2 regions of the Lysinibacillus sp. FSL M8-0337 genome follow, and region 1 is predicted to be linked to the other one. Evidence: predicted binding sites of a transcription regulator. Region 1 holds the regulator's gene; the other holds the start of a gene.
What was found. The regulator LexA, encoded in region 1, represses DNA repair genes until DNA is damaged. The targets are predictions, from matches to a motif close to CGAACATATGTTCG.
Positions count from the first base shown of each region.

Region 2: parE (DNA topoisomerase IV subunit B) is a predicted target of LexA. The motif match lies at 1,583-1,596, and genes of this name have one in related genera.

Region 1 covers NZ_CP151996.1:1,257,997-1,262,437, forward strand. The annotation lists gene MKY08_RS05645 (DUF2339 domain-containing protein) at 1-171, shown strand, start outside; gene MKY08_RS05650 (A24 family peptidase) at 455-1,207, shown strand; gene MKY08_RS05655 (gamma-glutamyl-gamma-aminobutyrate hydrolase family protein) at 1,224-1,946, shown strand; gene lexA (transcriptional repressor LexA) at 1,988-2,605, opposite strand; gene MKY08_RS05665 (LysM peptidoglycan-binding domain-containing protein) at 2,772-3,086, shown strand; gene MKY08_RS05670 (recombinase family protein) at 3,086-3,736, shown strand; gene MKY08_RS05675 (GNAT family N-acetyltransferase) at 3,798-4,310, opposite strand.
Region 2 covers NZ_CP151996.1:2,161,364-2,165,804, reverse strand. The annotation lists gene parE (DNA topoisomerase IV subunit B) at 1-1,563, opposite strand, end outside; gene plsY (glycerol-3-phosphate 1-O-acyltransferase PlsY) at 2,219-2,821, shown strand; gene MKY08_RS10260 (HesB/YadR/YfhF family protein) at 2,841-3,131, shown strand; gene MKY08_RS10255 (spore germination protein) at 3,277-4,441, shown strand, end outside.

The DNA.
Region 1 (4,441 bases):
GTACGTCAATTACGAATACTGCGACTTTCCGGCTTTGTCATATTAGCCATCGCCTTTATAAAACTAATTTTCTTTGACTTATCCGCACTCGATTTATTAATACGTGCAATACTTTTCATCTCAATCGGTGGCATCGGCATGCTACTGTCTGGCCGATTGTTGAGGAAATAAAAATAAAGACTGTTTACTAGTGTGACTAGTAAATGGTCTTTTATTTTACCGTGAAAATTTTTGTCCATAAAAAAGTGCCCCAAAGACGTGCCATTTCTATATGAAGGTGACAGGAACATGGATAGAAGCTGTAGAATTTTATCATTACAGTTCACTTGTATTGAATTCAAACACGAGTCAGAAACACCAGAAAAATGTAGAGTTTACTATTTCCGCGACCGTCGAGGTCACAACCTTTTGATAATGGACAATAAGCGCTATGTTAGTTTAGGAGGTAATAAAAATGGAAATGGCTTATACAATACTTGTATTCGTATTTGGGCTTGTATTTGGTTCTTTTTTTAATGTGGTAGGCTTACGTGTGCCGATGAAGGAGTCGCTAATCCAACCACCATCACACTGTACGACCTGTCAGAGGCAATTGACGCCTAAAGATTTAATACCGGTATTGTCCTATATAGTTTTAAGAGGCAAATGTCGTAGCTGCGGGCAAAAAATTTCATGGATTTATCCGCTAATGGAGCTGTTAACAGGGATATTATTTACCTTTTCGTATTGGCAATTTGGATTTAGTGAAGAATTTATCGTAGCTTTATTATTAATTTCATTATTGGTGATTGTTGTTGTATCGGATATTGCCTATATGCTTATGCCGGATAAAGTGCTCTTGTGCTTTTTGCCATTATTAGTGATTGGGCGTATGCTAGCACCTTTAACGCCGTGGTGGGATAGTATTGTAGGTGCTGTCTTTGGCTTTGGCATATTATATAGTATCGCAGTTGTGTCGCGTGGCGGGATAGGTGGCGGCGACATAAAATTATTCTTTTTACTTGGCCTTGTATTAGGGACAATCAACACACTATTGACATTATTTATAGCAGCCTTCATTGGAATGGTTGTCGGTATAATTGTGCTTCAAGTGCGGCAGCAAGGTAGAAAAACGCCGATTCCATTTGGCCCTTCCATCGCACTAGCGGCGGTTATAGTTTATTTCTATGGAAATGTCATAGTACAGTGGTATGTAGGATTATGGTAAGGAAGGAGATAGATAGATGAAACCAATTATAGGTATAACGGCGTTTGCGGAAGACGATTTATCATCGAGATTAAATGTAGCCTATAGCAATAGCATTATTGAAGCTGGTGGCATCCCACTTATTATTCCGCTGGGGGTAGAGGAAGATGCGGCACAAATTCTATCGTTAACGGATGGTTTACTTTTATCGGGTGGGCACGATGTTCATCCATTTGAATTTGGTGCTGAACCTTTGCCAAAGCTAGGACAGATACACCCAGAAAGAGATAAGGTGGAGCTGGCTTTACTTAACGCAGCCTTTACAAGGAAAATGCCGATATTCGGAATTTGTCGTGGTATTCAAATGCTCAATGTTGCATTGGGTGGAACGTTATACCAAGATGTTGATAGTGAATATCATAGTAGTAAGCTGCTAAAACATGCACAACAAGCGGCTCGTGGTGTTGCCACACATTATGTTCACATAACACCCCATACATTGTTAAAAACAATTATTGAAGAAGAAAAAATTGCTGTTAATTCCTTTCATCATCAAGCAGTAAATGTCTTAGCGGAGAAGCTAGTCGTTGCAGCAAAATCGAGTGACGGTCTAGTCGAAGCAGTGGTCCATGAAGAATTTCCGTTTTGTCTGGCAGTTCAGTGGCACCCAGAAGAACAGGCAATTGTAGGAGATATTGCTGCGCAAAAACTTTTTTCAGCTTTCGTTAAAGCGAGCATGTTATATAAAAGAGAAGCATAGTGAATGCTTCTCTTTTGTCGTGGAATTAGTATAAGAATGCATTAATGTACACGGCGATATAAGCCGACAACTTGTCCTAAAATCGAAACTTGGTCTACAATAATCGGTTCCATTGTAGCGTTTTCTGGTTGTAAGCGGAAATGATTTTTTTCTTTAAAGAAGCGTTTGACAGTTGCTTCATCTTCTTCGGTCATGGCTACGACGATATCACCGTTATCGGCTGTAGCTTTTTGCTTGACGATGACTAAGTCCCCGTCAAAAATTCCTGCCTCAATCATCGATTCACCCATGATTTCTAACATAAATAACTGATCTTCGCTTGTCCCGTAAATATCCGGTAAAGGGAAATATTCGTCGATATTTTCAATCGCTGTAATTGGTGATCCAGCAGTAACCTTCCCTACAAGTGGTACATGGATAACACTTTGCTTTTGAATTGAATCCTCAGGCTCTAAAATTTCAATTGCACGCGGTTTAGTAGGATCTCGTCGAATAAAGCCTTTTTGCTCTAAACGAGCTAAATGTCCATGAACTGTTGAGCTTGATGCAAGTCCAACTGCTTCACCAATCTCACGTACAGATGGTGGATAGCCCTTTGCGCGTACTTCTTCTTTGATAAACGCCAGTATGTCTTCTTGTCTTTTCGAAACTTTTTTCATGATTGCTCACCTCTTTTTTTCATATCATTCTTCTTACTAGATAGTATAGCAGAATGCGAACACTTATGCAAACATAGGTTCGAAAAGTGTTTGACAAAAACGTTTGTTCGCTTTATTATAAGAACATACATTCCGAACAAACATTCTAAAAAAGGGGATATGATGCATGGATTGGTTTAAAAAAAATACACATATTTCAATTTTATTGGGCGTAATTTTATTATTTGCAAGTTATCTTTTTATAACTGATCCTGGAGATATTACGTACACTGAAATTCATATAGAGCATGGCGATAGCTTATGGTCGTTAGCCGAACAATACCGTGGTAAAATGGGTACGGATGACTGGATTAAACTAGTGAAAGCCGAGAACGAATTACATAGCGTTAATATTGTTGCAGGGAAATCGCTCGTTATACCAGTAGTGGGTGACAATACGAAGCCCACCAATTCTATTGAAATTGCGAGAAGTGGAAAATGATGAATAAAAAACGAACGGCTGTACTTTACTGCCGGGTGAGCACGGAAAAAGAGACCCAAAGTTCTTCATTAGAACGACAACAAGAAGAATTGCTGCGTTATGCAAAGGAACAAAACTATGAAGTGATACAGGTTTTTCAGGACAAACATAGTGGGTATGATGTGGAACGCGAAGGTTTACTTGAGATGCTCGATTTTATTAAAGAAAACGAAATTCAAGCATTATTTGTACAAGATGAAACACGTTTAGGGCGTGGGAATGCCCGAATGGCTGTACTCCATTTATTGCAAAAAACAGAAACAGATGTTTTTTCGATGCGTGATGCGGGGCCTGTCCAATTAAATGAGATGGACACGATGTTGCTTGAAATATTAGCGATTGTAGAGGAGTATCAGCGTAAAATTCATAATGCGAAAATTCGCCGCGGTATGCGTCGAGCAGTAGAAAATGGCTATCGTCCAGAAAATAACTTGTCCAATCGTGGCAATCCAAATGGTCAGGAGCGCAAGGAAGTACCGATAGAAGAAATTGTGAAGTTGCGAAACCGAGGCTTTACTTTTGAAGAAATTGCAATGACAATGAGAGGTCTCGGCTTCGAAGTTAGTAAAGCAACCGTACATAGGCGCTATCAAGAACACAAGAAAGATTAGCAGGCAAATAATTTGCACTGCTAGTCTTTTTTTATTCTAGTCTTGAAGGGTAGTAGAGAGCTCAACTTTGCCATTCTTCCTGCAAAATAGCGTAATAGTACTCATCCCACCAATCGTCACCATAAGGTATACATTTTTTGAAAAATCCTTCACGACGCATACCGATTTTTTCCATAACACGATAGGATGCAATATTTTCGGGCTGACATGTGGCGATGATGCGATGAAGCTTCATTTTCGTGAAGCCATAATTTAATAGGGCTTGTGCTGCCTCTGACGCATAGCCTTTACGATAATATGCAGGATTTAACACCCAGCCAATTTCATATGTATGCTCGCCAAAGTAAGGATGGAATACGAGATGACCGATAACTTGTGACTGCTCACGTAAAACAATGGCAAAATGCTTTGCTTCGTCACGATTATCGGAAATAAATTTTTGCACTTGTTCTGCAGTTAAAACGCCTTCTGGCATATAGTGCATCACTGTTTGATCGGACATATAGTTAACAACAGCCCGCCAATCTTGTATTTCAAATTTTCGGATATGTAATCGCTGTGTTGTAATGTTCACATTATTTCCCCCCAATAAGTATTCATTATTAATAGTTATACACGACTAACATTTGGAAGTCATGTAAATTATGGCTAAGGTGTGTGATTAAGGGTTGGTATAACTGCATTTTAAGGGAAAGCATGCTATAC
Region 2 (4,441 bases), 900 kb from region 1:
ATAGAAGAATGTTAATAGTAGCACCTGAATATGTGCGCCATCCGTATCAGCATCGGTCATAATGACCACTTTATCGTAGGCTGAATCTTCTACTGAGAACTCCGCTCCGACTCCAGCACCAATAGCATGAATAATCGTGGAAATTTCCTCATTTTTCATAATATCTTGGAGCTTCGCTTTTTCGGTATTAATGACTTTACCGCGCAATGGTAAAATCGCCTGAAACGTACGATCTCGCCCTTGTTTCGCTGAACCGCCAGCAGAATCACCTTCGACTAAATATAATTCGTTTTTCGCAGCATTACGAGATTGTGCAGGTGTTAGCTTTCCTGAAAGAATCGTACTTCCTTTTTTACTTTTCTTCCCGTTACGAGCATCTTCGCGTGCTTTTCGCGCCGCTTCACGTACTTGTTGAGCACGAATCGCTTTTCGAACAAGCGATGCAGACAATTCCGCATTTTCTTCTAGCACATATAAAATTTGCTCAGAGACAACGCTATCGACTGCCGAACGCGCTTCACTTGTACCGAGCTTTCCTTTCGTTTGCCCTTCAAATTGTAATAAATGTTCAGGAATACGGACAGAAACGATTGCCGCTAAACCTTCGCGAATATCTGTCCCTTCTAGATTTTTATCTTTATCTTTTAGTAAGCCTATTTTCCGTGCATATTCATTGAAAACTCGTGTCAAGGCAGCTTTTGCACCGGTTTCATGTGTACCACCATCACGTGTACGGACGTTATTTACAAACGATAAGATCGTTTCTGAATAACCATCGTTGAATTGGAAGGCAAATTCAACTTCGATATCGTCTTGCTCGCCCTCTACATATTTGACAGGATGAAGGACATCTTTTTCCTCATTCAAATACGCAACGAAAGCTTCAATGCCGTTTTCGTAAAAGAAAACATCACCTTTGCCTTCCTCGCGTTGATCAATTAACTCAATTTTTAATCCTTTTAATAAAAATGCAGACTCACGTAAACGTTCTGCAAGTGTATCATAATTGAATTTAGTGACGGAGAAGATTGTGTCATCTGGTAGGAAATGGACAAGTGTTCCTGTTTGCTTTGTCTGACCAATTTCTTCTAGAGTCGTCACAGGATGTCCGCCGTTTTCAAAACGCTGTTTATATTTTTTCCCATCGCGATGAATCGTCACTTCTAAAAATGTCGATAAGGCATTAACAACGGACGAGCCAACACCGTGTAAGCCGCCACTCGTTTTATAGCCGCCTTGTCCAAATTTACCACCTGCATGTAAAACTGTGAAAATAATTTCAGGGGTAGGTTTGCCCATTTTATGCATACCCGTTGGCATTCCACGTCCAAAATCTCGAACGCTTAAACTTTGATCTTTATGAATTGTGACAATGATATGAGAACCAAAGCCAGCAAGTGCTTCATCCACCGCATTATCTACGATTTCATATACAAGGTGATGAAGTCCTCTGCCATCTGTGGAACCGATATACATGCCGGGTCGCTTTCGCACCGCTTCTAATCCTTCTAATACTTGAATTGCGTCATCATTATAGACGCTAGGTGACTGTTTATTCGCCAAAAGATTCCCCTCCAAAAAACAAACGCATGTTCTGATTACGTTCTCATCCTAATAATAATAGCATTTCCTGTCAATAGCTAGTGACAGATATATATAATTTTTAATTTCGCTACAACGTAATTGCTTCTATGAACTATGTTTAGAGGCCAATCAAGGGTAGGCTACTGTCATGAATGTCAGCAAATATTATAAGCTTACTGCCTTGACTACCAAACAAAATCCACAACAACTGTAGGAGGCGCTATCTTCACTAAAGTGAGCATTGAACGCCTTCTAATTACTGAACACTCCAGCATACCAAAAACATCAGTGGTAGGCTTTTTTGTTGAGTGATGATTTTTAATAGCTTCACAAGAGAAATTACAGATAGACTTCTATTCTACCAAAGGAATGTGTGATTGACAAAATTGCCATTTTACCTATATTTTAAGAAAGCGCTTAGGTATTAATACAATACTAGTTCCGAATAACCGTACATAAGCTATTATAAGCCTGTGACTTTTGAAATCATAAAGTACTATTTCCTTTTGTATTGAATTCAAGGCTCATGATGAAATCTCCTTCATATCATTGTAGATTAAAGAGAAAAAGTGTAAAATACTTGTTACAAACTATTAGTACCAAGTGTTATTATTTGGATGAAAGGAGTCCACCTATGTTAAACGGACTTATTATTTTATGTGCCTATCTTATCGGCTCTATACCTTCCGGGTTATGGATTGGCAAAATATTTTACAAAACAGATATTCGCGAGCATGGTAGCGGCAATTTAGGGGCTACCAATACTTTCCGTATATTAGGGAAAAAAGCGGGTTTAGTGGTGACGGTTATGGATGTTTTAAAAGGCACAGCAGCCGTGTTACTAGTGACACTACCAGTATTTGCTGATGTCACAATTCACTCACTTATTCTAGGGCTTGTTGCGGTCATTGGACATATGTTCCCTATCTTTGCAAGTTTCCGTGGCGGTAAAGCGGTTGCCACTTCAGCGGGCGTCCTTCTAGGCTATTCTTGGCCTTTATTCATTTTACTATTCATCACTTTTATCGTAACATTAAAGCTCACGAAAATTGTCAGCCTCACATCAATGATTGCGGCACTTGTAGCATTAATCTATTCGATAATCTATTTTTTTGTGACAGGCGATTTTGCATTAGGGATTTTAGTAGCCTTTTTATTTACCTTTATCATTTATCGACACCGAGCAAATATTTCGCGCATTAAAAATGGCACGGAGCCAAAAGTTAAATGGCTTTAAAAACGAAAGGAGTTCTCGCATGAATATCGCATTGACAGCGCAAGCTTTACAATGGTTTAAAAATGAAATGGAAGTCGAAAAAGGTGATTCAATTCGCTTTTACGCTAGATATGGCGGCTCAAGTCCCTTTCATGAAGGTTTTTCCCTAGGGATGACACGTGAAGAACCAATTGAGATAGGCGTTCAAACAGTAGTAGACGATGTAACATACTATATTGACGAAAAAGATCTATGGTTTTTTAACGATTATAACTTACACGTTGATGTAGACGAACAACTTCACGAATTAAAGTATGACTATATAAAATAACACAGTATTTCCTTTCTCTATTGAAAGGAAATACTGTTTTTTTATTTCAAGACTAAACCATCTTAAGTTTTCTCGGTTTGGTTTAGCTATTCGCAAAATTGACCATCCTCATACTAGTCAATCTATACTCTGAGGAGGAATATAAATGCCCGTTTCAGAAAACAACAATACCTCCCAACAGCAAAATCCAGCAACGAATTTACTGCACACTTCTCTTTCAGAAAATATTTTTACCATCAAAGAAGCACTTGGTCATAGTAATGATGTGATTATTCGTGAAATGATTATCGACAAACTTGATTGTTTGGCCATCGCTATTATTAACATTGATGGCATATCCGACAAAACGGTAATTACGGATTTTATACTAGAAAATCTACTGTTTGAAATTGACAACGAACCGGAAAATACAATTGACAACATAAACGACTATATGAAAAAACAATGTTTAGCGGTAGGTGATGTGAAAGATCTTTATGATTTTACCGCGTTATTTACGTCCATTTTAAATGGTGAGACCGTCATTGTCATAGAAGGGCAATCCGTGGCAATTGCGACAGATACTAAAAGCGCAAAAGATCGAGCCGTCACCGAGCCACAAACAGAATCTGTGATTAGAGGGCCCAGAGAGTCTTTTACGGAAACATTACGGACCAACACAGCACTCATTCGTCGTAAAATAAAAAGTCCTAATCTTTGGATAAAATCTCGGGTCATAGGAGAGGTAACCCAAACAGATGTAGCTGTTATGTATATCAATGGCATAGCAAATGACAAAATTGTACAAGAGGTGCTTGACCGCCTAGATAAAATTAAAATTGATGGCGTATTAGAAACTGGATATTTAGAGGATTTTATTCAGGACTCGAAATTTTCCATATTTCCAATGGTTTATAATACAGAACGCCCAGATGTTATTGCCGGTGAATTATTAGAAGGTCGAATTGCAATATTAGTGGATGGCACACCTCTAGTGTTAACCGTCCCTGTCGTATTTACATCCTTTTTACAAGCTGCAGAAGATTATTACCAAAATTGGATTATTAGTTCTCTAATCCGCCTTTTACGTTTTTTTGGTATTTTGCTTGCATTAATTATGCCTTCTTTATACGTGGCTATTACGACCTTTCATCAAGAAATGCTACCGACGCCGATGCTTATTAGTATCGCTTCACAGCGAGAAGGCGTGCCCTTCCCCGCCGTCGTTGAAGCGCTAATTATGGAAGTTGCCTTTGAAATATTGCGTGAGGCAGGTCTACGAATGCCAAGAACGATTGGTCCAGCCGTATCCATTGTTGGTACGTTAGTAA